Regions from separate parts of the Mesorhizobium sp. M0276 genome, predicted to be linked through region 1. Evidence: riboswitches for the same ligand, from Rfam matches in the RefSeq annotation. Region 1 holds a riboswitch; each other region holds the start of a gene.

The links. A riboswitch is a leader RNA that binds a small molecule or an ion and turns the genes downstream of it on or off. The one in region 1 is predicted to bind cobalamin.
Region 2: another riboswitch for cobalamin. It lies ahead of NKJ01_RS10515 (DUF1636 family protein); the one in region 1 lies ahead of NKJ01_RS07550 (aromatic ring-hydroxylating oxygenase subunit alpha).
Region 3: another riboswitch for cobalamin. It lies ahead of bluB (5,6-dimethylbenzimidazole synthase); the one in region 1 lies ahead of NKJ01_RS07550 (aromatic ring-hydroxylating oxygenase subunit alpha).

What each region holds. Positions count from the first base shown of each region.
Region 1 covers NZ_JAMYSC010000007.1:21,806-32,061, forward strand. The annotation lists gene NKJ01_RS07545 (FAD-binding oxidoreductase) at 1-823, opposite strand, end outside; gene NKJ01_RS07550 (aromatic ring-hydroxylating oxygenase subunit alpha) at 870-2,117, opposite strand; cobalamin riboswitch at 2,233-2,434, opposite strand; gene NKJ01_RS07555 (DUF680 domain-containing protein) at 2,943-3,140, shown strand; gene NKJ01_RS07560 (DUF680 domain-containing protein) at 3,212-3,421, shown strand; gene NKJ01_RS07565 (DUF680 domain-containing protein) at 3,502-3,738, shown strand; gene NKJ01_RS07570 (ABC transporter ATP-binding protein) at 3,821-4,933, opposite strand; gene bglA (beta-galactosidase BglA) at 4,958-6,622, opposite strand; gene NKJ01_RS07580 (carbohydrate ABC transporter permease) at 6,627-7,781, opposite strand; gene NKJ01_RS07585 (carbohydrate ABC transporter permease) at 7,783-8,796, opposite strand; gene NKJ01_RS07590 (ABC transporter substrate-binding protein) at 9,049-10,256, opposite strand, start outside.
Region 2 covers NZ_JAMYSC010000010.1:121,558-131,813, forward strand. The annotation lists gene cobN (cobaltochelatase subunit CobN) at 1-3,162, opposite strand, end outside; gene cobW (cobalamin biosynthesis protein CobW) at 3,181-4,218, opposite strand; gene NKJ01_RS10515 (DUF1636 family protein) at 4,229-4,648, opposite strand; cobalamin riboswitch at 4,688-4,891, opposite strand; gene NKJ01_RS10520 (winged helix-turn-helix domain-containing protein) at 4,920-6,119, opposite strand; gene NKJ01_RS10525 (NADH-quinone oxidoreductase subunit A) at 6,438-6,803, shown strand; gene NKJ01_RS10530 (NuoB/complex I 20 kDa subunit family protein) at 6,794-7,375, shown strand; gene NKJ01_RS10535 (NADH-quinone oxidoreductase subunit C) at 7,380-7,982, shown strand; gene NKJ01_RS10540 (NADH-quinone oxidoreductase subunit D) at 7,983-9,173, shown strand; gene NKJ01_RS10545 (NADH-quinone oxidoreductase subunit E) at 9,174-10,256, shown strand, end outside.
Region 3 covers NZ_JAMYSC010000030.1:80,344-90,599, forward strand. The annotation lists gene dxs (1-deoxy-D-xylulose-5-phosphate synthase) at 1-985, opposite strand, end outside; gene NKJ01_RS22875 (pirin family protein) at 1,129-2,049, opposite strand; gene NKJ01_RS22880 (DUF2277 domain-containing protein) at 2,088-2,354, opposite strand; gene NKJ01_RS22885 (exodeoxyribonuclease VII small subunit) at 2,453-2,704, opposite strand; gene NKJ01_RS22890 (histone deacetylase family protein) at 2,709-3,635, opposite strand; cobalamin riboswitch at 3,757-3,936, shown strand; partial or broken gene bluB (5,6-dimethylbenzimidazole synthase) at 3,997-4,614, shown strand; gene NKJ01_RS22900 (hypothetical protein) at 4,731-5,714, opposite strand; gene NKJ01_RS22905 (TetR/AcrR family transcriptional regulator) at 5,809-6,417, opposite strand; gene NKJ01_RS22910 (MFS transporter) at 6,539-7,762, shown strand; gene ribB (3,4-dihydroxy-2-butanone-4-phosphate synthase) at 7,804-8,904, opposite strand; gene aroC (chorismate synthase) at 9,006-10,115, opposite strand.

The DNA.
Region 1 (10,256 bases):
CGGCGTCGTCTCCCGCCGGCAAAGCGAACGGCGCCGGGATCTCCTCCACGGCCGGCGCCGCAAAGCTCTCCTGATGGTATTTCGTCATGTCGAAGCCGGCGGAGTCCAGCATGCCGCGCACGGCGCGCATGAAAGGATCGGGGCCGCAGCAGAAGATTTCGCGCTCGCGGAAATCGGGCGCCAGCAGCGGCAGCCTGATGGCGTCGATGCGGCCCATATGGCCGAACCAGCCCTCTCGGCTCGAACGCTCCTCGATCATGAAACCGAGCGACAAGCCCGGCATACGGCTGCCGAGCAGTTCGAGCTCCTTGCGGAAAATGATCTCTTCCGGGCGGCGCGCGCAATTGACGAAGCCGACATCGGTCCATGGCGCACAGTCGTTCAGCCAGCGCAGCATCGACATCATCGGCGTCACGCCCGAACCGGCCGAAATGAACAGATATTTAGCCGCCGGGTGACTGTGCAGCGAAAAATCGCCGGTCGGCCCATAGGCCTTGACGTGCGAGCCGGGCGTCAGATGGTCAAACATCCATCGCGTGCCGGTGCTGCCGGCTTGCGCCTTCACCGTCACTGCGATCGAGAACGGCCGCGATGGCGAGGACGACAGCGTATAGGTGCGCATCAGCGGCCCGTCCGCGGTCGGCAGTTCCAACGTCACGAACTGGCCCGGCTTGTAGCGGAACCAGGTCTGGTTGTCGGAGCGGAAGGTGAAGGTCTTGACGTCAGGCGCTTCGTCGCTGACGCCGATCACCTCCAGCACCTGCAGCCTGTCGTTCCAGGGCGTCATCTGGTCGAGATGGCGATAGAGGCCAAGATCCGTCATCGCATTCATCCTCTCTTGTCCCTCATGTCTTGTGCATGTGATGCAACTAGGCGACGCTGCGCAGCGCCGGCCTTCCGCCTTCGGCGAGGCGCGGGCCGATGAACGACGCGTACCATTCGACGAACTGGATCACGCCGCCCTCATGCAGCTCCGAATAGGGGCCCGGTTCATAGGCGGGCGACAGGATGCCGAGGGCGTTTTCCTCAACGATGCGGCGGTCCTGGTCGTTGGTTTCGGTCCACACATGGGTAAGGTCTTCGATGGTGTAGTCGACACCCTCGACCGCGTCCTTGTGCACCAGCCATTTCGTCGTCACCGCCGTTTCCGTGGCGCTGATCGGCACCACCCGGAACGTCACCGCGTGATCGATGAGGATATGGTTCCATGTCGTCGGATAGTGATAGTGCATCAAGGTGCCGATGCGGTCGGCGGAGACAGCGTCGGAGAGGTTCTTCTTCACCGCCAGTTTGCCGGTCATGGTGTAGCTGACGGCATCGCGCAGCAGCGGCGCGCGGGTGGCGCGATACTGCCCGGCCGGATCGATGCGGAACTTGCTCGGCAGGCCTGATGCCTCGCATTTGGCCCAATGCGCGACCATTTCGGGGTCGCTGTCGGCGCCGTTGACGCCGGTCACGGTCGGAGCCTCGGGGAAGGTCTTGCACAACTCGGGATGATTGGCGACGCAGTGATAGCACTCGCGGTTGTTTTCCCAGACCAACTTCCAGTTGCCCTTCTCGATGATCGTGCTCTCGAAGGCGACCTTTGCTTCCCGCAACCGGTGCGGCAGCAGATAAGGTTCGATCATCGCCCGCATCGGCGCGAAATCCGCTGGCTCCTTGGCCAGGCAGATGAAGATATAGCCGCCGACGCTCTCGCAGGCGACCGGCTTCAGACCGAACTCACTCTTGTCGAAACCGTCGGCCATCTGACGGGCGAACAGCAGGCGGCCGTCGAGCTCATAGGTCCACTGGTGATAGGGGCAGACGAGCTTTGCCGCAGTACCCTTGTCGGTGTTGCAGACGCGACTGCCGCGATGGCGGCAGGAATTGTGGAAGGCGTTGATCTTGCCTTGCTGGTCACGGACAAGAACAACCGGATAGTCGCCGATCTGCACAGTAATGTAGCTGCCCGGCTTCGGCAGCTCGCAATCATGGCCGATGAACAGCCAATCGCGATACCAGATCAGCTCCATGTCCAGCTTGAAGTAGTCTGGATCGGTGTAGAAGGGCTGCTCTAGCGAAAAGCCTTGCCGACGGCTGTTCAAGCGCCTCAGCATGTCGTTGCGAATATCCATGTCCTGTCCTCGTTATCTAAGGACTGAACTGGTGGTGACGGAGGAAGGATTGGACGCAGGCCGGCGAGGCGCCGGGCATGCACTATCCACCTCTTGATCGCCCACCGCGATCAGTCGAGTCTAGAAATCTCGGGCTGGTTTCCGGGCTTTGGAGTTGTCCTTGCGGACGATCGCGACACCTTCCCAGGCAGTTGCCCAGTGGTCTCCCGTTGCGACTTGAACTCCACCACCGTTGCGGGGGCAGCGCCGGATTTTGACCGGCTTCCCAATTCTCCGCCCCGTCGTCACGAAGCGGCACCTGAGATGGCATGATCTAACCACGATCGCTGGCGCGTCATCGGCATGAAAACGACATCGTATCCATGCGGCGCGACACGCGTGCGAAACGTTCGGGTTGGCGATTGCCGGGCTGAAATCCTATCTCTTCGGCAGCCATCGCCACTTGCAATCTCCTCGAAAGCCGACCCCTTGCCGGCGGCCAAAAAGGCTAACGGTTTCGAAAAGTGACTATTAGCTGATTCTAAAATCGAACCGAACGGTTCGTTTCTGTTGACGGTGCGTGCAGGACGTTGTGAACGCCGGGCCTTGGCAACAGTTGGTGATCCAGCGGACGGTTTTGCTTAAACCATTGAAAAATAGAAATAATAAGTAGCGTGTGGAAGCCCTTGGCACAATTTCAAGTAGCGGATTCATGGTCCACACGGAACAACTTCGTGATTGGAAAAGGCGAGGATGCCCTCCCACATCGGGGCTGTCCGAACGACGCGATTTCATTTCCAAGACACGCCGCTAGACGGACGAAAAGAAGATACTGGAGTACAAAAAATGAAAAAGATCATTCTCACTGCCGCCGCCGTTCTGGCCATTTCCGGCAGCGCCTTCGCTAATGGCAGCGACCACTACGGTTCGAACACCCCGGCAGCCACTGCCGTCGACAGCTCGTACACCGCTTCGGTCAAGAAGTCCGAACCGGCTGCTCAGACGCCTGCCCAGGGCAGCGACCGTAACCTCTTCGGCCACTAACAACCAATTCCCAGTTGACGGCGGGTTCGCCCGCCATCCTGGCGAAATCCAGAAAATTCAGGAGACTTGAAATGAAGAAGATCATTCTTGCTACCGCCGCCGTTCTGGCCATCTCGGGTAGCGCTTTCGCCGCTAGCGACAACTATGGTTCGAACGGCGCCAACCAGCCTGCCACCACCGCCGTCGACAACTCGTACACGGCTTCCGTCAAGAAGTCGGAGCCGGCCACGCAGGCGCCTGTCAACCATGGCAGCGACCGCAACCTGTTCGGCAACAACTAACATCCGATCAAAACCAACATCCGACAGCGATGCTGCGGGTTAACCCGCAGCATCGAATTCGAGAATACGGAGTGTCAAAAATGAAAAAGATTGTTCTTACTGCCGCCGCTCTTCTGATTGCCGCCGGCAGCGCCTATGCCCGCAACGACAACGTTGGTGGCACCGATATCAACAAGCTGGCGACCTCCAACGTCGACACCACGCCGACGTCTTCGGTGCGCGACACCGGTTCGCCGGTCTACAAGCTGCTCAATTCGTCGGGCGACGTACCGAAGTCCGCCCCTCAGGGCAGCGACCGGAATCTCTTCGGCCGCTAACAGCCGAAGCTGATCTCCAAACAAGAGCGGCGGGCAGGCCCGCCGCTCTTGTTTTTGCAACGTGCAGTCTCATCATGGAACCTCAGGCCGCCTTAGCCTCTGCTTCGTGAAGCGCGAAGGACCGCCCATCCGTGTCGAAGATATGCAGGTCTTCGGCATTGGCGCTCAGCCGCAATGTCGAGCCGCGCTTGACCTCGACATTGCCGGGCAGCTTGGTCACCAGTGGCAGATCGGCGCGGCCGATGTCGACATAGACAAGCTGGACCTCGCCGAGCTGCTCGACATAGTCGACCGTCCCTTCGAACAGATAGTCCGCACCGCTGGCAATGATCAGGTCCTCCGGCCGCACGCCAAAGCTCACCGCGGCGCCCTTTGCCGAAGCAGGGGTCGTGATCGGCACGGTTGCCTTGCGCCCGCCGACATGGCTGACGACAGTCGGGTTTCCGGTCCTTTCGATGGTCGCCGGCAGGATGTTCATGGCCGGCGAGCCGATGAACTGGGCAACGAACAGATTGCCGGGCTTCTTGTAGAGATCCATAGGCGTGCCGACCTGCTCGATATGGCCTTCCTTGAGCACAACGATGCGGTCGGCCAGCGTCATCGCCTCGACCTGGTCATGGGTGACGTAGATCATGGTCGTGGCGGGCATCGATTCCTTGAGCTTGGCGATTTCGATGCGGGTGGCGACGCGAAGTGCGGCGTCAAGGTTCGACAGCGGCTCGTCAAACAGGAACACCTTCGGATTGCGCACGATGGCGCGGCCAATGGCGACGCGCTGGCGCTGTCCGCCCGACATCGCCTTGGGCAAGCGGTCGAGATATTTCGTCAACTGCAGGATTTCCGCCGCCTGGCGTACGCGCCGGTCGATCTCGGCCTTGTTCTCCTTCCCGATCTTCATCGAGAACGCCATGTTGTCGTAGACGGTCATGTGCGGGTACAGCGCGTAGGACTGGAACACCATGGCGATGCCCCGCTTCGACGGCGGCACGTCGTTCACGACCTCGCCGGCTATTCTGAGCTCGCCGGAGGTGATTTCCTCGAGCCCGGCGATCGACCTCAGCAATGTCGACTTGCCGCAGCCCGACGGACCGACAAAGACGATAAATTCGCCCGACTTGATATCGAGGTCGATGCCGTGGAGAATGTTCAGATTGCCGTAGGACTTCTTCACTTGCCTTAGCGTGACATCGGCCATTGGTTTGCTCCAGTGATTTGAAATTCAGTCGACGCGCCCGAACCAGGCGCCGTAGCCGCCAAGCTCGATGGAACCGCTGCTTGCCTGCCCCGAAAATCCGTGCCCGGGCAAAGGTTGCAGCGATCGGCTGCCAAGGTCAACCTTGGTTGGCCCGGCTCCCAGATTGAAGACGCAGACGACCTGCTCGTTGCCTGCGCGCCGGGTGAAGGCGACGGTGTCACCCTCGCTTTCGATGAAGGTGATGTCACCCTTGACAAGCGCCGGATGGGCACGCCGGAACGTGAGAAAGCGACGATAGTGCTCAAGCAGCGAATTCTCGTCGCCCTGCTGGACATTGACCGCTTGCGACAGATGCTTGGTCGGCACCGGTAGCCAGGGCTTTGCCGGCGAAAATCCGCCATTCTTGGCGCTGCCGTCCCACACCATCGGCGTGCGGCAGCCGTCGCGGCCTTTGAATTCCGGCCAGAAGCGGATGCCGTAGGGGTCCTGCAAGTCCTCGAAGCGCAGCTCTGCTTCGCCGAGCCCAAGCTCTTCGCCTTGATAGATGCAGACCGAACCGCGCAACGACATCAGCAGAGCCGAGATGACCTTGAGGTAGGCGGTCGGATCGGCTTCGCCAGCCGCCCAACGCGAGGCCGGGCGCATCACGTCGTGGTTGGAGAAGGCCCAGCACGACCAGCCGTCGCTGGCGACCTTGCCGAAGGATTCCAGCACCGAGCGGACCTTGGCCGCACTGATCTTTTCCGGCGCCAGGAAGTCGAACGAGTAGCACATGTGCACGCGCTTGCCGCCGGCCGTGTAGGCAGCCACCACGTCCAGTCCACGCTGCGAATCGCCGACCTCGCCGACCGCGGCGGTTGCCGGATATTCGTCGAGCAGCGCGCGGAAGCGCTCGAGGAAGCCGAGGTTCTCAGGGCGGCTCTTGTCGTAGAGATGATCCTGGTAGTTGTAGGGGTTGACCGCTGGTGCGGTCTGGTCGTTGCGCTCTTCCGGCGGCAGCGGCGGATTGTTTTCCAGGCCCTGGCTGTGGAAGTAAAAATTGATGGTGTCGAGCCGAAAACCGTCGACGCCACGCTCCAGCCAGAAGCGGGTGACGTCCAGCAACGCATCCTGGACTTGGCGGTTGTGGAAGTTGAGGTCGGGCTGCTCGGCCAGGAAATTATGCAGGTAATATTGCTGGCGGCTGGTGTCCCATTGCCAGGCCGAGCCGCCGAAGATCGACAGCCAATTATTGGGTGGCGTGCCGTCCGGCCTGGCGTCCGCCCAGACGTACCAGTCGGCCTTCGGGTTGGTGCGGCTCGACCGGCTTTCCTTGAACCATGGGTGATTGTCGGCGGTGTGCGACAGCACCTCGTCGATCATCACCTTCAAGCCAAGCCTGTGTGCCTCGACGGTCAGCGCGTCGAAGTCGGCCAGCGTGCCGAACATCGGATCGACGTCGCAATAATCGGTGACATCGTACCCGAAATCCTTCATCGGCGATTTGAAGAACGGCGAAATCCAGATGGCGTCCGCACCGAGTGCCGCAATGTAGGGCAGGCGGCCGATGATCCCCTTGAGGTCGCCGATACCGTCGCCGTTCGAGTCCTGGTAGCTGCGCGGATAGATCTGGTAGATCACAGCACCCCGCCACCAGTCGCGATCGATGGCGAGGTCAGGTTTCGAGCTGGCCTTCAAAGCGGATCGCATCGTTTCAGCCTCCTTTCACCGAGCCGGCAAGCAGCCCGCGGACAAAATAGCGCTGCAGTGAAAAGAACACGATCAGCGGCACGATTATGGTCACGAAAGCCGATGTCGTCAGAATCTCCCAGTCGCCGCCGCGTGAGCCCAACAGCGCATTGAGCTTGGCGGTCAGCACGATCTGGTCTGCCTCTGTACCCAGGAAAACCATCGCCACCAGCAGATCGTTCCATACCCATAGGAACTGGAAGATGGCAAACGAAGCCAGCACGGGGAACGACAGCGGCAAGACGATCTTGACGAAGATCTCGAAATCGCTCGCGCCGTCGATACGCGCCGATTCCATGATTTCGCGTGGCAGGCCGGCAATGTAGCTGCGCAGCAAGTAGATGGCGAAGGGCAAGCCGAAGCCGGTATGCGCCAGCCAGATGCCGAGATAGGTTTTCGACGGCATGCCGAAGAAAGCGCCGACGCCGTTGTAGAGTTTAAGGAGCGGGATCAGCGACATCTGCAGCGGCACCACCAGCAGGCCGATGATGACCGCGATCAGCAACGCCCGGCCGGGAAACCGCATCCAGGCCAGCGCATAGGCGGCAAAGGCGGCGATCAGGATCGGTATGACGGTCGACGGGATGGTGACGGTCAGCGAATTCATGAACGACCGCCCGATGCCCTCGGAAAACAAGACTGTCTTGTAGTTCTCGGTGGTGAATTTCGGAGGCGCCGACGAGGCATAGTAGACGCGCTGGCCGCGATCGCCTTCGAATGCTTTGGGCGACTGCATGACGAAGCTGCCGTCCTCATTCAGCTGCAAGGTCACGCCATCGCCGAGATCGGCCGGAGTGCTAGCGGGATATTGCGTTGGCGCCGCCGATTTGACACCGAAGGCGCTGATGTTGCGCTTGGCACCGTCGCCGAAGATGTTGCCCTCGAGAACGAACTTGCCGTCCTTTTCGACTTGCGTCGAGGCGGCCGGCAGCCGGCCGGCTTCGGTCTGAGTGGAACTGGCGAACGAATTCCACCAGCCAGAGGCGATGATCTGGTTCTTATCGCGCAGCGACGAGACCAGGATGCCGAGCGTCGGTATGGTCCAGATCGCGACGAAGACAAGCACGGCGATGTGGACGCCGAAGCGGCTGGCGAAGGAATTTCCGGTCGCAACGGCCATCTCAATGTCCTCCCGTCTCTTTGTTCGCCTGGCGGATGTTCCAGACCATGATCGGAATGACCGCGATCATGATGATGATGGCGATGGTGGCGCCGCGGCCGAAATCGCCGCCGCCACGGAACATCCAGTCGAACATCAAATTGGCCAGGACCTGGCTGTTCCACTGGCCGTTGGTCATGGTCAGCACGATGTCGAACACTTTGAGCACCAGGATGGTGATGGTGGTCCAGACGACGGCGATGGTGCCCCATATCTGCGGCACCATGATCTTCCAGAAGATCTGGAATGGATTGGCGCCGTCGATGACGGCGGCTTCCAGTGTTTCTTCGGGAATGCCGCGCAGGGCGGAAGACAGGATCACCATGGCAAAGCCGGTCTGGATCCAGATCAGGATCACCATCAGGAAGAAATTGTTCCAGAACGGCAGTGATATCCAGACCTGCGGCTGACCGCCGAAATGCTGGATGACGGAGTTGAGGATGCCGATCTGGGTCTGACCCTCGCCGCGATACTCGTAGATGAATTTCCAGATCACGCTGGCGCCGACGAAGGAGATCGCCAGCGGCAGGAAGATCAGGCTCTTGGCGATCGTGCCCCACCAGATCTTGTCGGTGAGCACGGCGATGATCAGCCCGAGGAAGGTGCAGGCGGCCGGCACCACCGCCAGCCAGACGATGTTGTTGAGGATCGAGTTGCGGAACTCGCGATCTCCAAAGGCCCATTCATAATTGGCCAGGCCGACGAAATTGACGCCGCCGCGATCGAGGAACGACAGCCGCAGCGTCTCGACCACCGGATAGATCAGATAGATGGTCAGGATGATCATCGCCGGACCGACGAACAGCCACGGCCGGACCAGCCCTTGCCGGCGCAGATTGTCGATAGCGGCGGCGCCAGCGACGCCGCGCGATGGAAATATCAGGTCGACCAGTTTGTTGGCGCCCCAGAAATAGGCGACGCAACCGCCGACCCCGACGATGATGACGAATATGGCCGAGAAAATCTGAGCCGCCATGGGTCCCTCCCCCTGCGCATCACTAGCCAAGGCCGAACGGTCAGGGCGATTAGATGCGCCGATTCAGTTGTTCAGAGCGCTATCGCCAGGCAAGACAGGTCTTCCTCTTTGCCGGTCGCGCTTCATGCCGGATGTCTGTGTGCTCATGATAGTCGCCGCGGCACGGGCCGCAGGTTGGATCCGGGCCCCCAGGGTCCGGATCCAGTCAGGATCGATAGGTCAAAACGTCCAGCCGAACAATCGGCGGCTTGCCTACTTTATGGCGTCCCAGCTTTTCTGAATGTCGGTGGCGACATCCTGAGCGGACTTGCCGCCGACCAGGTCGATCATGCCGGTCCAGAAGGCGCCGGCGCCGATCTTGCCGGGCATCAGGTCGGAGCCGTCGAAGCGGAAAGTCGAGGCGTTGGCGAGGATGTCGCCCTGCTTCTTCAGCGCGTCGCTGGCATAGGCCCCCTTGTTGACCGACTTGAGCGGCGTCACGAAACCGCCTTCGGCCATCCAGATCTCATGGGCGAGCGGCATCTTCAGGAATTCGATGAAAGCGCGGGCACTCTTGCTGTCTTTCGTGATCATCGCCAGCGTACCGGCACCGAGCACGGGCGTGCCCAGTTCAGGCTTGGAGGCATAGGGCGGGAAGTAGAAGAAGTCCGCGTCCTGGCCAATCTTGGTGCCTTCCGGGAAGAAGGTCGGGATGAACGACGCCTGGTGGTGCAGGTAGCATTTCGGCGGCACTGAGAAGAGGCCCTTCGGGCTGTCGCGGAAATCGGTCGCCGCAACTGCCTTGGCACCGCCATCGACCATCTTGTCGTCGGTCGCGATCTTGCCGAAGATGTCGATGGCGCTGACCACTGCCGGGTCGTTGAACGGGATCTCGTTCTTAACCCATTTGTCGTAGACTTCCGGCGGCTGGGTGCGCAGCATCAGGTCTTCGACCCAGTCGGTCGCCGGCCAGCCGGTGGCGCCGCCGGAGCCGAGGCCGATGCACCACGGTTTGCCGCCGTCGGCGATGATCTTCTTTTCGAGATCGGCGAGCTCTTCCTGCGTCTTCGGCACCTTGTAGCCGGCTTCCTCGAAATTGTCCGGCGAGTACCAGACCAGCGATTTCACGTCGGCCTTGTAGGGGAAGGCGAAGAAGCCCGGCTTGCCGTCCTTGTCCTTGAACGTGCCGAGATCGACCCATGACTGGCCGGCGCCGTAATTGTCCTTGACCCATTTGGCGGTGTCGTCGCCGAGCGGCGTCAACAGGCCCTTCGATGCGAGATCCTGGATCAGGCCTGGCTGCGGCAGCACGGCGATGTTCGGCGGGCTGCCGGCCTGCGTGTCGATGACGATCTGCTGTTCGTAATTCTCCGAGGAGGAGTATTTGATCTCGACGCCAGTGGCTTCCGAGAAATAATCGAGAACGCCGCGCACCAGGCCTTCGTCCTCACCGCGCCACGGTCCGAAGATCGACAGCGTCT
Region 2 (10,256 bases), on a different contig from region 1:
GCCGCCATAGGCATGCGAGGTCGCGTCGAGATAGGCGCGGCCGACCTCTTCGCGCACTCCCCAATCGCCGGAGGACAAAAGATCCTCGACGCCGGCGCCATAGGTGCCGGGCGAGGTGCCGAAAATGCGTGGGCTGACCTTGCCATCGGCGCGGGTCCTCGCCGCGAGCGGGTTTTCCGAATCCTCCTCGTCACGCGCGGCAACGGCGTTGGCGGCGGCATCGATCAGTGCGATCTGGGTCGGGAACATGTCGCGAAACAGGCCTGATATGCGCCAGGTGACGTCGACACGTGGGCGGCCAAGCGTGGCCGGCGGCAGCACTTCGATGCCGGTGATACGGCCGGTCGCAGGGTCCCATTGCGGCCGGCAGCCCATCAGCGCCAGCCCTTGCGCGATCTCCTCGCCGCCGGTGCGCAGCGAAGCCGAGCCCCAGAGATCGATGACCAGCGAGCGCGGCCAGTCGCCATGCGATTGCATGTAACCGCGTACTACCTCCTCCGCTGCCGCTCGGCCCAGATCATAGGCGGTCGGCGTCGGCATGGTGCGCGGGTCCGACGTGAAGAGGTTGCGGCCGGTGGGCAAGACGTCCGAGCGTCCCCGCGCGGGCGCGCCGGCCGGACCGGCCTTGACGTGGCGGCCATCGAGCGCCGCTAGCAATGCCGCCTTCTCCGCGTCAGCACTTTGGCGGCGCATGGCGTCGGGCTCGTCCTCGGGGGCGCGGCCGTAGATGTGCAGCCCGTCCTTGATGGCGAAATCCTTGAGGTCGCAGAGCCAGGCGTCAATGCGGCGCAGCGCTTCGTCGGGCGCGTCGGTCGTTGCGACGCCGGCTTCGGAGGCGAGGCCGGTCTTCTGCGCGGTGTCGACGATCAGCTTGGCCAGGCGGTCACGGCGGCGGCGGTCGAGCCCGTCGGCCTGGGCATATTCGTCGACCAACCGTTCCAGCTTGTGCTGGTTCTCGTCCAGTCCGGCACCGGTCAGTGGCGGCGGCAGATGGCCAAGGGTGACGGCGGCAATGCGCCGCTTGGCCTGTGCCGCTTCGCCGGGGTTGGAGACGATGAAGGGATAGATGACGGGCAGGGGACCGGTGACGATCTCGGGAAAGCAGTTTTCCGAAAGCGCAATCGTCTTGCCCGGCAGCCATTCCAGCGTGCCATGGGCGCCGACATGGACCAGCGCATGGACGTCCAGCGACTTGCGCAGCCACAAGCCGAAGGCGATCAGCGCATGGCGCGGCGGCAGTGTCGGGTCGTGATAGTCGGCGCGGCGGTCGGCCGAGCGGCCGCGGTCGGGGGCGAGGGCCACGGTGACGTTGCCGAAGGTGGCGGCACGGAAGGGGAATTTGGCAGGGGTGTGCGCTTGAACACCCCCCTCTGTCCTGCCGGACATCTCCCCCGCAAGGGGGGAGATTGGCAGTGCCGCCGCCTGCGCCTCTTCTGCAACGCTTGAGATTAGCGAAAGCGCAGATGACAGCTCAATCTCCCCCCTTGCGGGGGAGATGTCCGGCAGGACAGAGGGGGGTGCCTCGCGCAAACCTGTCTCGTCCTCTGCTTTGCCCCAGGTCGCCTCTACGGCACCCATTGCCGCCTTCGGCAATTCGGTCGAAGAGACGAGATAATCGTCAAGTTTCAGCCCGTGGCCGGACGTTTCCAGGCTCTCCAGCAACGCACGCGGTGTCTCCGGAATCCCCTCAACACCATAGCCCTGTTCCCTCAGGTCGTGCAGCATCGCCAACACGCTGGACGGCACGTCGAGGCCGACGGCGTAGCCGGTGCGGCCGGGGGCGCTCGGATAATCCGGGATCAGGATGGCGAGCTTGCGCCCGGCGCGGGGCGTCTGCTGCAGGCGGATGAAGGCCGCGACGCGGTCAGCCACCTGCGCGACGCGATCGGGTTCCGGTCGGTTGGCGAAGGCGCGGTGGCCAAGCGCGGGATCGATCTCGCTTTCGCCCTTGAAGGAAATGGCGCCGGCGAGGATGCGGCCGTCGAGCTCGGGCAGCACGACATGCATGGCAAGGTCGGCGGGGGCGAGGCCGCGCTGGTTGTTCTGCCAGATGTCGCGTCGGGTGGTGGCGACGATGACCTGGAAGACGGGCACGCCGGCGCGGTCGAACAGAGTTTCGACGCCGGGCTCGGCGCCGGAAGCGAAAGCGGTCGCGGTGATGATGGCGGCGGGTTTCAGGAAGGCCAGTGACGTTTCCACGAACGCCAGGGATGCTGGGTCCTTGAGGCTGGAGACGAAGATGGGGACGGGGTTGATGCCGCGCTGCCGCAGCGCCTCAAACAGCGCGTCGATGGGCGCGACATCGGCGGCCAGCAGCATCGAGCGGTAGAACAGGATGGGCACGACTGGGGCGTTGACGTTGTCAACGTCGAGTTCCGTCACACCCCCCTCTGTCCTGCCGGACATCTCCCCCGCAAGGGGGGAGATTGCGCCGTCATCAGGGATTTCGCCAATCGCGGATATCCGAGATAGATTCCTATCTGACGGGGCAGATGAGGAGCCGGCTTTGGTGACAGCCGATCTCCCCCCTTGCGGGGGAGATGTCCGGCAGGACAGAGGGGGGTGTGACGGAACGCCAACACTCGATGCGTCCGGCTTCTCCACAACTCCGCATGCGGGCTCGTAAAACCCAGCCTTCGGGACCGCGACCGGCTCGACGACAGGCTCATTCTGTCCCGCTAACCTTGCCAGCTTCCGCACCAGCGCGCTCATATTCGCCAGGCCGCCCTCGCGGAAATAGTCGAGCAAGCCGTCGAGTTCTTCGCGCGGCAGCGTCGAGGCTTCGATCAGCCTTAGGTCCTCGTCGCGGCATTCGCCAGGCAGCAGCGCCAGTTTTATACCGCGCGCCCGCGCCGTCGAGGCAAGCTGGTCGCAGCCGTAGCGCCACCAGTCGTAGCCGCCGAGGATGCGGACGAGGATGATCTTGGCGTGACGGGCGACGCTGTCGACCCAGAGGTCGACGGACATGGGATGGCGCAAGTCGCGCAGAGCCGCCAGCCGCATCGAGGGCAGGCGGTCGGCGTCGGCCTTCCACGCTGCCGCCAACCCGGCGAGGTCGCTGTCGGTGAAGGACAGGGCCACGATATCCGCCGGCGCCTGCCGCAGATCGACCGGCTCGGCGAGGTCGTCGAGCGAGGCGGATGTCGTGGTTAGGATGTGCATCGCAACCTGTGTCCGAAATCAGCCGGCGAGTATACGCTCGATAGCCGGGCGGTTCAGCCCCTTGAGGCCGATCACGACGAGGCGCGAGCGGCGGTCGTCCTGCGCCGTCCAGGCGCGGTCATAGTAGTGGTTGACGCGCGGCCCGACGGCCTGCAGCAGCAGCCGCATCGGCTTGCCGCCGACCTCGACGAAGCCTTTCACACGCAGCACGTTCTCTTCCTCGGCAGCCGTGGCGACGCGTTTCGCCAATTCGTCCGGATTGGCGATCGAGGCAATGTCGACGATGAACGTATCGAAGTCGTCATGCTCATGGTCGAAGGCGCCGTCGTGATGGGACTTGCGGTTCTCGATATCGTCCTCGACCGCGAGACCGAGGCCGAGCAGCACGGAGGGATCCACCTTGCCATGCGACGTCGGCACGATCTTCACCGCGCGGGCGGAGTGTTCGTTGATGATGGCGTTGGCGCGGGCGGTGCCGGTGGCGTCCATCAGGTCGCTTTTCGACAGGATGATCAGGTCGGCGCAAGCGATCTGGTCCTCGAACACTTCCTCGACCGGGTCGTCGTGGTCGAGCGTCTCGTCCTGGGCGCGCTGCGCCTGGAGTGCCTCCATGTCGTTGGCGACGCGTCCCTCGGCCAATGCCGGCCCGTCGACCACGGCGATGACGCCATCAACGGTCACGCGGCTTTTCACGCTCGGCCACTGGAAAGCCTGGACCAGCGGCTTGGGCAAAGCGAGGCCGGAAGTCTCGATCAGGATGTGGTCGACCTTCGGAGTCAGCGCGAGGATCTGGTCGAGCGCCGGCACGAAATCGTCGGCGACGGTGCAGCAGATGCAGCCATTGGCCAGTTCGACGATGTTTTCCTCGGGGCAGGTGTCGATGCCGCAGCCCTTCAGGATCTCGCCGTCGATGCCGATGTCGCCGAACTCGTTGACGATGATGGCAATACGCTTGCCGCCGGCGTTTTCCAGGAGATGGCGGACCAGCGTCGTCTTGCCGGCGCCGAGAAAGCCGGTGACGACGGTGCAGGGGACGCGGGAGACGGAAGCGGTCATTTCAGGTCCTTCACAGGTCGAGGGGAGGGATGCGGGCAACAAGGCCGCGCTTCAGGCTATCGGGGCGGCCGCGCCATGGGATCAGGCCGTCCGTCGAAGTGGCGAAGAGTTTGGCTCCAGTGACCAGATCGGCGCCGCTGGTTGGTGTCAGGTCGCCGAAGACATAGCTCCAGCAGCCGTTGCGCAGGATGGCGGCGCTGAGCCGCCGCTTGCAATTGCCGAGACATTCGACGCTGCTGATGCGAATGTTGTCGCCCGACGCGGCGCGTCGCGTGTCGTCCGCCAGCAGTTCGCCGGCGCGGGGATGGGCGTCGGAGCCGGTTTCATCGCGGCAGGAGGCGCAGACGATCACGGTGACGCCAGCCAAGGCATCATCATGGCCGGACGAAACATCCGCTGTGCCAGCCGAAAAACTGCTGTCGTGGTCCAAAGATCGTGCTCCTTGCCCGGAAACCCGCCGGACGATCGGATTCTGTAGTCGCAGACGGCAGGTCTCCTGGCTCGCGGGTCATTGCCTTGGGTAGCCGCCTTCCCGGGATCACCCAGTGGCTTTCGGCCTTGGCTCTTCGCTTACAGTTGCGGGGACAGCCGCGGATTTGGGATTTCGTCCCTCACCGCATTCCCTCTTAGCTCCTCTCGTTGAAGAGAAGAGACCGTCTGTACCGGATTTAGGCTTTTGCAGGCGGCAGTGTCAACGCGGCTTACGACACGGCGATGTCGGCCAGCGCCGGACCCAAGTCACCGGCGGGCGTCACTTCCATGCGCTCAAGGCCAAGCCAGCCCTGCATCTGTTTCAATTCCTCGAAGAGCTGAGCAGCGGTTTCAGGCGGCGCACCGGACTCGGCATAGGTGGCATGGACGCGCAGGGCACTGGCCGGCCGGTCGGCCTTGAGGTCGACGCGCGCGACGATCCTGTCGCCGAGCAGGAACGGCAGGACATAATAGCCGTATTGCCGCTTGTCGGCCGGCGTGTAGATTTCGATGCGGTAGTGGAAATCGAACAGCCGCTCGGTGCGCGAGCGTTCGAAGACGACCGGATCGAACGGTGCCAACAGGGCGCGGGCCTCGATCTTGCGCGGCAGACGGGCATCCTTGTGAAGATAGGCCGGCTTGTCCCAGCCTTCGACGCGCACCGGCAGCAATTCGCCTGTTTCAACCAATTCCTCCAGCCGGCCTTTCATGTCGGCCGGCGAGAGGCGGAAATAGTCGCGCAAATCGCCTGATGTCGCGATGCCGTGGGCGCGGGCCGAAATGCGCAGCAATTCGCGGTGCGCGTCCTCGGCGGCCGGAACCGGAAGATCGAGGATCGCCTGCGGCAGCACACGCTCCGGCAGGTCATAGAAGCGTTCGAAACCGCGACGGTGCGCCGTGGTGATGCGTCCGGCCCAGAACAGCCATTCGAAGGCATGCTTGGCATGGCTCCAGCCCCACCAGCCGCCCGAGCCCTTCTGGCCCTCGAGCGCGGAGGCGGCGGTCGGGCCGCGCTCGACGACCTGGCGGTAGATCTCTTCGACATAGGCGGCGTGCTCGCGACCCCATTTGGCGAGGCCCAGATACATTTCGTCGCCGCGCTCGGCCCGTTGCATGCGCCAGCGCATCAGCGGGTATGTCTCGACCGGCAGGAAAGAGGCCTCATGCGCCCAATATTCGAAGACCGTGCGCTTGCGCGTCATGGCCGCATTGTCGAGCAAGGCGAGAGGGTAAGGGCCAAGGCGCGAATAGAGCGGCATATAATGAGCGCGCACCACCGCGCTGACGGAATCGATCTGCAGCAGACCGGTTCGAGCCAGCACGCGGGCAAAATGGCGGCGGTCGGGCGTAGCTGTTGGGCGGGGATCGAGAAAACCTTGGGCTGCAAGCGCGATGCGCCGGGCCATGGGGAGCGAGATCTTTTCCTTCATGCAGGCGTCACTCTGAGGGCGATGATGGGTGATTCCGGACAATGCTAGCAGGGTTTTGGCGGCAACCATGTCAGGAGAGAAAAGTGGAGTAAAAGGCGAAGGAAATCAAACAGGAGCGGATCGGACCAGTTTGCCGCGATAAGCCGTCCAGGTCAGTGTTTTGAACAAGGTTTGACTTGCTTCGCTGGAAGTGCTGCGCTAACCCTCGCCGCGTTGCAGCATAGGCCCTTAAAACGGTTCAGCGGTTAAACTGTCACGCTTCCGCATTAGGGTCCGGTGCTGTAATCAACGTGGATTGGCGCCAACGGAAAGCCGAGCATGAACGCACTCTTGAGCTCATACCTGCCCATCGTCCTGTTCATCGGCGTGGCGCTGGTTGTCGGCCTGGCGCTGCTGGCCGCACCCTTCCTGGTGGCTTACCGCAACCCCGATCCCGAAAAGCTTTCCGCCTACGAGTGCGGTTTCAACTCGTTCGACGACGCCCGCATGAAGTTCGACATCCGATTCTACCTGGTGTCGATCCTGTTCATCATCTTCGACCTGGAAGTGGCCTTCCTTTTTCCGTGGGCGGTGTCGTTCTCGAAGATCGGAATGCTCGGCTTCTGGTCGATGATGGTGTTTCTGGCGGTGCTGACCATCGGCTTTGCGTATGAATGGAAAAAAGGAGCGCTGGAATGGGATTGAACGACAGTTCAGGCACCCTCGTCGCGCCGAAGCCTAAAGGTATCCTCGATCCCAATACCGGCCGGCCGGTAGGGGGAGACGATCCCTTCTTCCTCGAGATCAACAACGAACTGGCCGACAAGGGCTTTCTCGTTACGTCGACAGAGGCGCTGATCACCTGGGCGCGCAGCGGTTCGCTGATGTTCATGACCTTTGGTCTTGCCTGCTGCGCGGTCGAGATGATCCACACCTCGATGCCGCGCTATGACTCGGAGCGGTTCGGCGTCGCGCCGCGCGCGTCTCCGCGCCAGTCCGACATCATGATCGTCGCCGGCACGCTGACCAACAAGATGGCGCCGGCGTTGCGCAAGGTCTACGACCAGATGCCGGAGCCGCGCTACGTCATCTCGATGGGCTCATGCGCCAATGGCGGCGGCTACTACCACTATTCCTATTCGGTGGTGCGCGGCTGCGACCGCATCGTGCCGGTCGACATCTATGTGCCCGGCTGCCCGCCGAGCGCCGAAGCGCTGCTTTACGGCATTCTTCTGCTGCAGAAGAAGATCCGCCGCACCGGCACGATCGAACGGTAAATCCATGACCGCATCCCTGAGCGAACTGTCGACCTATCTCGGCGAGAAGCTGATCGACCGCGTGAATGACGCTGATATCGCCTATGGCGAGCTTACCATTCGCGTCGAGCCGCGCGATCTGGTCGAGGTCATGACCTTCCTGCGCGACGATGCGCGCTGCCAGTTCATCTCGATCATCGACATCTGCGGTGCGGACTATCCGTCACGCGCCAAGCGCTTCGACGTCGTCTATCATCTCCTGTCGCCGAAGCAGAATGTGCGCATCCGCGTCAAGGTGCAGGCCGACGAGGAAACCATGGTGCCGTCGATCACCGGCGTGTTCCCCGGTGCCGACTGGTTCGAGCGCGAGACCTACGATCTCTACGGCGTGCTGTTCTCCGGCCATCCCGATCTGCGCCGCCTGTTGACCGACTACGGCTTCGAAGGCCATCCGCTGCGCAAGGATTTCCCGCTGACCGGTTTCGTCGAAGTGCGTTACGACGACGAAGCCAAGCGCGTCATCTACGAGCCTGTGGAACTCAAGCAGGAATTCCGCAATTTCGATTTTTTGTCCCCGTGGGAAGGTACTGATTACGTGCTTCCCGGGGACGAGAAGGCAAAGCAGTAAATGGCTGAGACCTCCGTCCGCAATTTTAACATCAACTTTGGGCCTCAACACCCTGCGGCGCATGGTGTTTTGAGGTTGGTCCTTGAACTCGACGGCGAAGTCGTCGATCGCGTCGATCCGCATATCGGGCTGCTGCACCGCGGCACGGAAAAGCTGATCGAGGCCAAGACCTATCTGCAGGCGATCCCCTATCTGGACCGGCTCGACTATTGCGCGCCGATGAACCAGGAGCACGCTTTCGCGCTGGCCGCTGAGCGCCTGCTCGGCATCGACGTGCCGAAGCGCGGGCAGCTGATTCGCGTGCTCTACTGCGAAATCGGCCGCATCATGTCGCACATCCTCAATGTGACGACGCAGGCGATGGACGTCGGTGCGCTGACTCCGCCGCTGTGGGGCTTCGTCGAGCGCGAAAAGCTGATGGTATTCTATGAGCGCGCCTCCGGTTCGCGCATGCACGCCGCCTATTTCCGTCCTGGCGGCGTCCATCAGGACCTGCCGCAGAATCTGGTCGAGGATATCGGCAAGTGGATTGACCCGTTCCTGAAGTCGATCGACGACCTCGATCAGTTGCTGACCGGCAATCGCATCTTCAAACAGCGCAATGTCGATATCGGCATCGTAACGCTGGCCGATGCCTGGGCCTGGGGTTTTTCCGGAGTCATGGTGCGCGGCTCGGGCGCTCCTTGGGATCTGCGCAAGTCGCAACCCTATGAATGCTATTCGGAAATGGATTTCGACATTCCGATCGGCAAGAACGGCGACTGCTTCGACCGTTACCTCGTGCGCATGGAAGAAATGCGCCAGTCTGCAAAAATCATGCGCCAGTGCGTCGATCTCTTGCTGGGCAAGGAAAGCACCGGTCCAGTGTCGAACCTCGACGGCAAGGTGGTGCCGCCCAAGCGTCAGGCGATGAAGCGCTCGATGGAAGCGCTGATCCACCACTTCAAGCTCTACACCGAGGGTTATCGCGTGCCGGCCGGCGAGGTCTATGCGGCGGTCGAGGCGCCGAAGGGTGAATTCGGCGTCTATCTGATCTCCGATGGCTCCAACAAGCCCTACCGCTGCAAGCTGCGCGCGCCCGGCTTCGCGCATCTGCAGGCCATGGATTTCCTCTGTCGCGGCCACATGCTGGCCGACGTCACCGCCGTTCTCGGCTCCCTCGACATCGTGTTTGGTGAGGTCGATCGCTAAATGTCAGTCCGCCGTCTCGCAGAAGCCAGCGTCCAGCCAGCATCCTTCGCCTTCAACCGCGCGAATGCGGCCGCGGCGAAGCAATGGATCAAGAAGTACCCGAAGGGCCGCGAACCGTCGGCCATCATCCCGCTTCTGATGCTGGCGCAGGAGCAGGAAGGCTGGGTGACGAAGGCGGCGATCGAGACGATCTCCGACATGCTCGGCATGCCCCGTATCCGTGGCCTCGAGGTGGCGACCTTCTACACCCAATATCAGTTGAACCCGGTCGGCACGCGCGCGCATATCCAGGTCTGCGGCACCACGCCCTGCATGTTGCGCGGCTCGGAAGCGCTGATGGATGTCTGCCGGTCAAAGATCCATCACGACCAGTTCCACACCAACGACAAGGGCACCTTGTCGTGGGAAGAGGTCGAATGCCTCGGCGCCTGCGTCAACGCGCCGATGGTCATGGTGTTCAAGGATACTTTCGAAGACCTCACCCCCGAACGGCTGGCCGAGATCATCGACCTCTATGATGCGGGCAAGGGCGCCTCGGTAACGCCGGGGCCGCAGAACGGCCGCACGGGCTCGGAGCCGGCCTCCGGCCTCACCAGCCTGAAGAGCGAAAAGGCGATTCTCAAGTCGACCCGCGATAGGGAGGCCAGGGAGGCGGCCAAGGCCGCCAAGGCGGCGCCTGATGCGATCATCGCCACGGTCGCGCCAGTAGCAGCTGACGCTCCGGTTGCGCCGTCGAAGGCCAGCAAGCCGAAAACCGATGCGCCGGAAACCAGCCCGGCGCTGAAATCGCCTTCGCCGGTCAAAGTGGCGCCGGCCGTTGAAAAGGCGGCGAGCGTTTCGGCACCGTTGCATTCGGCCGCCAATGCCAACAAGGCGGACCCCGAGGTCGAGCAGGTTTCCAAGCAGCGCAGCGGCCCGAAGAACAAAGCCGAGCCGGCGACCGCCTTCAAAGCACCGGAAGTCAAAGTGCCGGCGGCGAAAGCCGCCAAGCCTTCCAAGCCGTCGCTGGAGGACAAGAACCGTCCAGCCGGCATCGACAGGCCGGCACTGGTCGACGACCTCAAGCTGATCTCGGGCGTCGGG
Region 3 (10,256 bases), on a different contig from region 1:
TTTCGGCGAACACCTTGGTGTAGGCAGGCGCGTTGGCGGGCGCCTTGGCCTGCGCGCCGGTGATGACATCGAATTTGTTGACGCCGTGATATTTGTCGGCGGCGGCTTCCGCCGGCGCGTAGCCCTTGCCCTTCTGAGTGACGACATGGATCAGCACCGGGCCTTCGCCATTGTCGCGGACATTTTTCAGGACCGGGATCAGATGCTCCAGATTGTGACCGTCGATCGGGCCGATGTGATAGAAACCGAGCTCCTCGAACAGCGTGCCGCCTGTAACGTAGCCGCGTGCGTGCTCGACCGCCCTTGTGATCGCGCGGTCGGCGCGTTTGCCGAGATAGGACGTCAGTTTCTTGCCGAAATCGCGCAGGCCGATATAGGCCTTGCCCGAAGCCAGACGCGCCAGATAGGCGCTCATCGCGCCGGTCGGCGGCGCGATCGACATGTCGTTGTCGTTAAGGATGACGATCAGCCGCGCATCGAGCGCGCCGGCATTGTTCATCGCCTCGTAGGCCATGCCGGCCGACATGGCGCCGTCGCCGATGACAGCGATGACATTGTTGCGGCCGCCGGAGAGATCGCGAGCTGCAGCCATGCCGAGGCCGGCCGAAATCGATGTTGAGGAGTGGGCGGCGCCGAAGGGATCGTACTCGCTCTCGGCGCGGCGGGTGAAGCCCGATAGGCCCCCTTCCTGGCGCAATGTGCGGATGCGGTCACGCCGGCCGGTCAGGATCTTGTGCGGATAGGCCTGATGGCCGACATCCCAGATCAGCCGGTCATCCGGGGTGTTGAAGACATAGTGCAGCGCCACCGTCAGCTCGACCACGCCAAGGCCGGCGCCAAGATGGCCGCCGGTGTGGGAGACGGCATCGATCAGCTCGGCGCGAAGCTCGGACGCCAATTGCGGCAGTTCGCTTTCGGCAAGCGTGCGCAGGTCGGCTGGGATGCGGACCTTGTCGAGAAGCGGCGTATGCGGCGTTGCGTTCACGGGTACTCAGGCTTTCTGTTCATTGGCGAAATAGGCCGCCGGCCGGAGAATGTAAATGCACGTCAGTGACGCGGATCGGGCTGCGGTCCTTGGTTTGATGCATGCCGTTCTCCCAGAACCGGGTCACTTTCGGGCAACATGCATCAGCTTTCCGGCAGCGGAATGAACTCTTCCTCGTCTCCGGGAACAATATCGAAACGTCGCGTCTTCCATTCGTGCTTGGCCTGCTCGATGCGTTCCTTCGACGATGAGACGAAATTCCACCAGATGTAGCGCTGCGAGCCGAGCGAAGCGCCGCCGAACAGCATGAAATGCGCGCTGGTCTGCGACGATACGACGATCTCGTCACCGGGCCGAAACACCAGCAGCCGTTCGGCCGGGAAAACGTCGCCCGAGATCGAGACCTCGCCTTCCAGTGTGTAGATGGCTCGTTCTTCCGCATCGGCGGGGATCTTCACGCTGGCGCCTGGCGCCAGGCGCAGATCGGCATAGAGTGTCTCTGTGTCGGCCCTGACCGGGGATCGCAGCCCTTGGAAATCACCAATGGCAATGCGGCCGCTAACGCCCTCGGCGTCGATCTCAGGCAACCGAAGTGCTGCGGTATTCTCGAAAATCGGGGCTACTTCTTCCTTGCCGTCCGGTAGCGCCAACCAGGTCTGCAAGCCGGAAATCGACATCGGCGCGCCGCGCATTTCTTCAGGGGTGCGCTCAGAATGGACGATGCCGCGGCCGGCGGTCATCAGGTTTACGTCACCGGGCTGGATGACCATTTCGGTGCCGAGTGAATCGCGATGCCTTATATTGCCGTCGAACAGATAGGTGACCGTCGACAGACCGATATGCGGATGCGGGCGTACGTCGAGCGCCTGGCCGGCGCGCAGGATGGCCGGGCCCATGCGGTCGAAGAAGATGAACGGGCCGACCAACCGCCTCTTGGCGGTCGGAAAGGCGCGGCGAACCTGGAAACCGCCAATATCCTTGGCGTTGGGGATGACCATCAGTTCGATCTGGTCGCTGGCGAAGGCGTCGCCGGCCTCTGGGTCTTTCCCCGGGAAGAAGCTCATGCACTCTCCTTGTCAGCGCCAGAGGCAGCCTCGACGCATCAGGCAAACCGGATCGCCGATTTCGCCCTTAGTTTGGCCGCCACTTCCTCGCGATTGCGAGGATGCTGATGGGTTTCGAGTGAATCGAGCAGTTCGCGCGCCGATGCCGCGATGGCTTCGACCGCGTGGTCGAAGGCATGCTGATTCTGCTTCGAAGGCCGCGTCGTTCCGCTCAGCTTGCGGACAAACTGAAGTGCCGCGTCGCGGACTTCGTCATTGGTCGCGGGCGGATCAAAATTGAACAGGGTCTTGATGTTTCTGCACATCGCTTCCGTATCTCCTCTTGTCCTGAGCCGTTTCAATCAAGACGAACTCTATGCTCAATCATGATCGTGTCCAAAAGTCGGTGAGACGGCTGCGTGCCTCAGTCCGCGTCGAGCGGCTCCGTTCCAACCGGCTTGCCGTCACGCGACAGCCTGATCTTCTCGACCTTGTCCTCGGCTGCCTTCAGCAGCCGGTCGCAATGCGCCTTCAGCGCTTCGCCGCGCTCATAGATCTTGATCGACTGATCGAGCGGCACGTCGCCACGCTCAAGATCATCGACGATCTTTTCCAGCGCGTCGAGTGCCTGTTCGAAGCTCATCGCCTTGACATCTTCGTTGATCTCACCGGCCATCATTTCATCCTTTCATCAGTCGCCCGACATGGGCGGCGACCGAAAATGCCAATCCCTGCAGATCGTAGCCACCCTCGAGCAGGCTGACGAGCCGGTCGCCGCTGTGACGCGCGGCGCGCTGCATCAGCTGGCCGGTCGCCCAGTCGAAATCGTCCTCGGTCAGGTTGATCTCGGCCAGCGGATCGCGGTGATGTGCGTCGAACCCGGCCGAAATGATGATCAGGTCGGGCGCGAAATTGTCGAGCGCCGGCAGCACGCGCGAGAGGAAGGCATCGCGAAACACCTCGCTGCCGGTCTGCGGCGCCAGCGGTACGTTGACGATGTTGCCGGCACCGGTTTCGTTCCTCGCACCGGTGCCGGGGTAGAGCGGCATCTGGTGCGTCGAACAATAGAGCACCGACGGATCGTCCCAGAAAATATCCTGCGTGCCGTTGCCGTGATGCACGTCCCAGTCGACGACGGCAACACGCTCGATACCATGCTTCTTCTGCGCATAACGCGCCGCGATCGCCGCCGTATTGAACAGACAAAAACCCATCGCCGTGGTTTTTTCGGCATGGTGGCCGGGCGGCCGCGCCGCGACGAAGACATTGTCGGCGCGGCCTGCAAAGACGTCGTCGACGGCGGCGTTGGCCGCACCGATTGCGGTGATCGCCGCCTGCCAGCTCTTCGGGCTGGCGGTGGTGTCAGCGTCGATGCGGGCGATTCCCTCGTCGGGAATGGCGGCGCGCACGCGGGCGACGAAATCGGCGGGATGAGCATAGAGGATGGTGGCCTCGTCGCCTTCCGGCGCCTGGATACGATCGAGCGCGGCAAAAGCCTCGTCATCCAGCACGCGCTCGATGGCGCGCAAGCGGTCCGGCCGCTCGGGATGGCCGGGCGGCGTGAGGTGCTCAAGGAAGATCGGATGGGTATAGAGACGGGTAGCCATCGTCCTAATCTAGTGACCCGGATCGACAAAGGCCATGCACGGGCGGCCGATGACTGGGGAAAATCGCGCCTGCGTCCATTCGCGTCGCTGCAGGCATTGGCGTCGTCCGCGCTTCGGCGTAAGGTCCGTGACACTGCTTGGTGCCCGCCGCAAGCGGGAGAATCGGGAACACGGTTGAATTCCGTGGCGTGCCCAACGCTGTAAGGGGGACCGCGCCGGTATATGCCACTGTCGATGACGGGAAGGCACCGGACGCGGGTTGATCCCGAGCCAGAAGACCGGCCTGGCAGGCATCGTCATGCGCATGGTCAGGCGGATGGCATCGATTGCAATCGCAAGGGGACAAGCGATGCCGGAACACATGACCGCTGCTGTTGGCGATGGATTTGAGCAGAATGCGCGCGATGCGGTGTATCGCGCCATGTTCACGCGGCGCGACGTCCGCAGCCATTTCCTGCCCACCGGGCTCGACGATGAGGTGCTGGCGCGGCTGCTGCTTGCCGCCCATCACGCGCCGTCGGTCGGCTTCATGCAGCCTTGGAACTTCATCGTCATTCGCGATGCCGAGCGACGGGAAAAGGTGCGCGACCTGTTCCTGGCGGCGCGCCAGCAGGAATTGCCGGCCATTGCGGAAGAGCGGCAGGCGCTTTACCGCAAGCTCAAGCTGGAAGGCATTTGCGAAAGCGCGCTCAACATCTGCATCACCTGCGATCGCGAGCGTTCGAAGGGTTCGCCACTGGGACGCTCGCACAATCCGGAGATGGACCTCTACAGCACGGTCTGCGCGGTGCAGAATTTCTGGCTGGCGGCGCGCGCCGAAGGCGTCGGTGTCGGCTGGGTCAGCATCATCGAGGCGCAAGCGCTGAAAGGCCTGCTGTCAATTCCGGAGCATGTGACCCCGGTCGCCTATCTCTGCGTCGGCCGCGTCTCGGAGTTCGCGCCAAAACCTGACCTTGAAACGCATGGCTGGGGACGGCGGCTGCCGCTGCCGGAACTGATCATGAGCGAGACGTATTCCGGGCAAGGCGAAGGGTTGCTCAAATCGACCGTGGCGCGCCTCAACACCGTTGCTGCCATACCGGCGAGCCTCGCCGATCAGATTGTCGCGCCGGCCGGGCCCCAACGCGAGCCGCCGAAGGACGCCAGCGCCTTGTCCCTAAGCTCCCTGAACTTCGATGACACCTCGGCCAACCGGGCATCCCAGGCGGGATCAGGCACCTGGCCGGCGATGGTCTTGAAATAGACCTGCATCAGGCAAGCGATGGCGAAGGGCTCGATGAAGGCCGCCTTGAAGGCCCAGGCGAAGACGATGGCGAGCACGAAAGCCCAGCCCGCCAATTGCCCTGGCATCAGGAAAAGAATGGCGGCGGCCGGCGCCAGCATCAGCAGGAAGATGACGAAGGATACGCCCCACATGATGACCGCCAGCCAGACGGCGTTCTTGACCATGACCTTGCCGTTCTGGGCATAGAGCACGACGCCCTGGCGCGCCGTCTCGAACGGCGATGACGAATTGATGCGTATGTTGTAGCCGAGGATGATCTCGTCGACATAGGTCAGCGACAGGCGGATCACCGTGTTGATGAAGGAGACCAAGCCGCTCAGGCCCGGGATCGGCAGGAAGGCGGCGATGCCGCCGAGCAGGCCGGTGATGGCGCGGATAGCGCCCTTGACCAGCTGGTCGACGACGAAAAGGATATTGGCCTCGGCAAAACGCTGGGTCACGATATCCTTGGCGTAGGCGATCTGGTCCTGGCCGCCGGGAATGTCGCGGCCGTCGATCAGATGGACCATCACGGCGATATGGCCGGCCTTGACGACATAGAGGATGTATTCGCGGATCCAGTAAACAGCGATCGAGACGACGCCGAAACCGACCACCCCGCCCCACAGGGCAAAGGACAGCGGCCCGTCGGGATCGGTGGAGATATGGCCGACGCCATAGCCGACGGAGGCGCCCGTGCCGGTCGCCATGATGTAGGCCAGCGTGATGCCGAAATAGACGATCATACGAAAGACAATGAAGGGCCATGTCCGCATCATGATGGACACCGACCTGCCGATATCGAAATCCCACATGCCCCGAATCTCCCCCTCAGAGGTGGTGAAAGAGGATGGACCCAACCCGGCGATTGTCAATTGCCGGCCGCGGCGCCGGGCCACCGATGGGATTTCAGTTCGGTTGCGAACCTGGCCTTTTGAGTAGGCCTTCGAGCAGTTGCTTGAACGCCACCACCACCTTCTTCGACGTCGCTTCGGGGTCGTTCGAATTGGCGATCCGTTGCGCCGCCTGGCTGCTCGCGCCGTTGATCAGCCGCGAGGCAGTTTCAGGGTCGAGGCTGGAGACGACGACCCCCTCCTCCTGAAGCGCCGTCAGATGGCCGGTCATTGAAGCGATGCACGCATTGGCGTTCGGCCATTGTGCCGGATCGCCCAGAACGGCCGGGCCATCCCGGAACATGATGCGCTGGATTTCCGGCTCCAGCGCCATCTCGATATAGGTCGAACATTCGTCGACGAACTGCTGCCAACGGGTCGGCGCTCTCGACGCGACCTCATCGATGCGCGCCGCCATCTCCCCGTCGATTTCGGCGATAACCGCCTGCAGCAGGCCCTTCTTGTCGCCGAAGTGATGATAAAGCGCGCCGCGCGTCAGTCCGGCTGAGGCGGTGAAGTCATCCATCGAGGCCTCCGAATAGCCGATCGTGCCGAAGGCATGGCGGGCGGCCGCGATCAATTTGGCGCGTGTCTCGGCGATCATCTCCTTGCGAGGCTTGTGCATGGCTACTGGCCCTATTCACATACGCATCGTATGCCAATTGACATACGTCGCGTATGCGCTATTTGATATTCATACGCACCGTATGTAAATGTCGAATCGTGCTTTGTCGAGGAACCAACCCATGCAAAATCCCTATTCGGAGATCTTTCGTGCCCCTGGAACCAAGGGCTTTGCCGCCGCGGGCTTCATAGCGCGTCTGCCGATCGCCATGGCGCCAATCGGCATCGTGGCAATGCTGTCGCAGACGCGCGGAGAATATTGGCTGGCCGGCGCCGTCGCCGCGACATTCGCGCTCGCCAACGCTTTCCTGGCGCCGCAGATATCGAGACTGGTGGATCGCCTTGGCCAGACGCGGATCGTAGTGCCCACCACCATCATTTCGGTGCTGGCTTTCGTCGTATTGGTTGCGGCCGCCAATCAAGACTGGCCGGTGTGGATGCTGTTCGTGTCGGCACTGCTGGCGGCGGCGATGCCCAGCATCCCGGCAATGGTGCGCGCGCGCTGGACCGAGATTTTTCGCGGGCGGCCTCAGATGAACACCGCGTTCGCCTTCGAGTCGGCGGCCGACGAACTGGTCTACATAGCGGGTGCATCGCTGTCGGTGGGCCTGAGTGCCGCGCTGTTCCCGGAAGCGGGCATGGTGGCGAGCACGTTATTTCTCGCATTCGGATCGATCGCCTTCATCCTGCAACGCTCGACCGAGCCGCAAGTGCGACCGGTGGAACAGGGCTCTGGCGGCTCCGCAATCCGCCTGCGACCGGTTCAGATCATCACCTTCGCCCTGATCTTCGTCGGCGCAACCTTCGCGACGACGGAAGTGAGCACCGTCGCGATCACCAAGGAGCTTGGGCAACCGGCGGCCGCCAGCTTGGTCATCGGCGTCTATGCGCTCGGGTCGTTCGTACTGGGCATCATCGTCGGCGCGCTCAACCTGCAAGCACCGCTGCAACGCCAGTTGGCCATCGCAGTCGCCCTCGTCGCGCTTGGCACGCTGCTGCCGCTTACCGCCGACACGGTGCCTCTGCTGGCATTGACCGTGTTCATCAGCGGCGTTGCGATCTCGCCGACCTTCATAACCGCCTTCGGCCTGATTGAACGACACGTGCCGGAAGCAATGCTGACCGAAGGCATCACCTGGGTGATGACCGGCATCGGCATCGGCATGGCTCTTGGTTCCTTCGCCGCCGGTGCGGTGGTGGACGCATTCGGCGCTCAGAACGGGTTCTGGGTCTCGGTTGCTTCAGGCACAATCGCGCTGGCCACGGTGCTGCTTGGCCAGCGCAGCCTTGCTACGCGAGAATGTGACATGGACGGGTGCGAAACCGCCGCCATTCCTGCGGAATGATCGACGGGCCTGGGTTAAGGCCGGGAGCTACCGGCCAGCGCTCAGAGAATCTCGGTCTTGGCGATATGGATGCCAAAACCTTCGAGGCCGACATAGTGGCGTTCGCGCGAGGCGATCAGGTTGATCGAGGAAATGCCGAGATCCTTAAGGATCTGCGCGCCGAGCCCGATCTCGCGCCACTCGTTTTCGCGGCGGCGGGCCTCTTCGTGATCCTCGCGGTCGCCGCTCGCCGGCCGCTTGCGCTCCTGATGGGCGACGCCGACAGAGCCTTCGCGCAGATAGACGATAACGCCGCGCCTGCGCTCGCCCATCGCCTTCATGATGGCGTCGAGCCGATGGCTGGTGCCGAAGACATCCGTCACCACATCCTCGGAATGCAGACGCACCGGCACGTCCTCGCCGTCACGGATGTCGCCGAAGACGATGGCAACGTGATGCATGGAGTCCCAGGGCAGCGTGTAGGTAAAGACCTGCGCCTTGCCGCCGAGCGTGTCGATTTCCGAGCAGGCGACGCGCTCGACCAGCGTTTCCTTGCGCTGCCGATATCCTATGAGGTCGGCGACCGAAACCTGCTTCAGGCCATGCTCCTCGGCAAAGGCCGCGACCTGCGGGCCGCGCTTGACGGTGCCGTCGTCATTGACCAGTTCGGAAATGACGCCGATCGGCGGCAGGCCGGCGAGCTTGCACAAATCGACCGCCGCTTCGGTATGACCCGAACGCATCAGCACGCCGCCCTCGCGCGCGATCAGCGGAAAGATGTGGCCTGGGCGGACGAAATCGGAGGCGCCGACATTGCCGTTGGCGAGGTTGCGCACGGTCAGCGTGCGGTCGTCGGCCGAAATGCCCGTGGTGGTGCCATGCTTGAAATCGACGCTGACCGTGAAAGCGGTGGTGTGGGCCGAATCATTGTCGGCGACCATCGGCGCAAGGTTCAGCCGCTTGGCTTCCTCGCGCGGCATCGGCGTGCAGACGATGCCGGAGGTATGGCGAACGATGAACGCCATCTTTTCCGGCGTGCAATGGACGGCGGCAACAATCAGGTCGCCCTCGTTCTCGCGCCCGTCATCGTCCATGACGACGACGATCTCGCCGCGTTCGAAAGCGCGCAGGGCTTCGACGATTTTCTTCTGGTCGTAAGGCATAAGTGCTCGCTTCGCTCGCAGGGAATAGGGAGTAGGGCAGTACGGGAGTAGGGAAAAGCAAAAAGATTTGGCTGGCCGGGCTAAGAGCGCAACATAGTCCCCTATTCCCCTATTCCCCTTCCCGTCTGTCCTCGATGCCGCAGATAATGATCGGCAAGGGCGCAAGCAACCATCGCCTCGCCGATCGGCACGGCACGGATGCCAACGCATGGATCGTGGCGGCCCTTGGTCATGATCTCGACGTCGTGGCCGTCCTTGTCGATCGATCTTCGCGGCGTCAGGATCGAGGAGGTCGGCTTGACGGCGAAACGGGCGACGATCGCCTGGCCGGTCGAGATGCCGCCAAGGATACCGCCGGCATTGTTGGACAGGAACACCGGCTTGCCATCATTGCCCATGCGCATCTCGTCGGCATTCTGCTCGCCGGTGATGCGGGCGGCCTCAAAGCCGTTGCCGATCTCGACGCCCTTGACCGCGTTGATCGACATCAGGCCAGACGCGATGTCCTGGTCGAGCTTGGCATAGATCGGCGCTCCGAGGCCTGCCGGAACGCCGTCGGCGACGATCTCGATCACCGCACCGACCGAGGAGCCCGCCTTGCGGATGCCGTCGAGATATCTAGTGAAGACGGGAACGGAAGCCGGATCGGGGGTGAAGAACGGATTTTCCGCGTCGCCGATGAAATTCCAGTTCCAGTTGGCGCGGTCGATGGATTTTTCGCCCATCGACACCAGCGCGCCACGCACCACCATGCCGGGCACAACCTTGCGCGCCAAGGCACCGGCTGCCACCCGCGCCGCCGTCTCGCGGGCCGAGGAGCGGCCGCCGCCACGATAATCGCGCACGCCGTATTTGACGTCATAAGTGTAATCGGCATGGCCCGGCCGGTATTGGCGGGCGATCTCGCCATAATCCTTCGAGCGCTGGTCGACATTCTCGATCAGCATCGACACCGGCGTGCCGGTCGTGATCATCGTCTCGCCGTCCTCGTCGAGGATGAAGCCGGACAGCACCTTCACTTCATCTGGTTCGCGACGCTGCGTCACGAAACGTGACTGTCCCGGCCGACGCTTGTCGAGTTCAGCCTGAATCTCGGCTTGGGTGAAGCGGATGCCGGGCGGACAACCATCGACGACGCAGCCGAGCGACGGGCCATGGCTTTCACCCCAGGTGGTGACGCGGAAAAGGTGGCCGAACGTGTTGTGAGACATAGATTGACCCTGCCCGGCAGCGGAGCCGGCTTGACGCATGACCCCGAAATCGAAGCGATGTTCGGAAAGGATCATGCGCAATCAAAAGTGCTACAGCGTCCTTTCCGCATCCATGAGGACGCGCGGCGCTGTAGTCTGCTT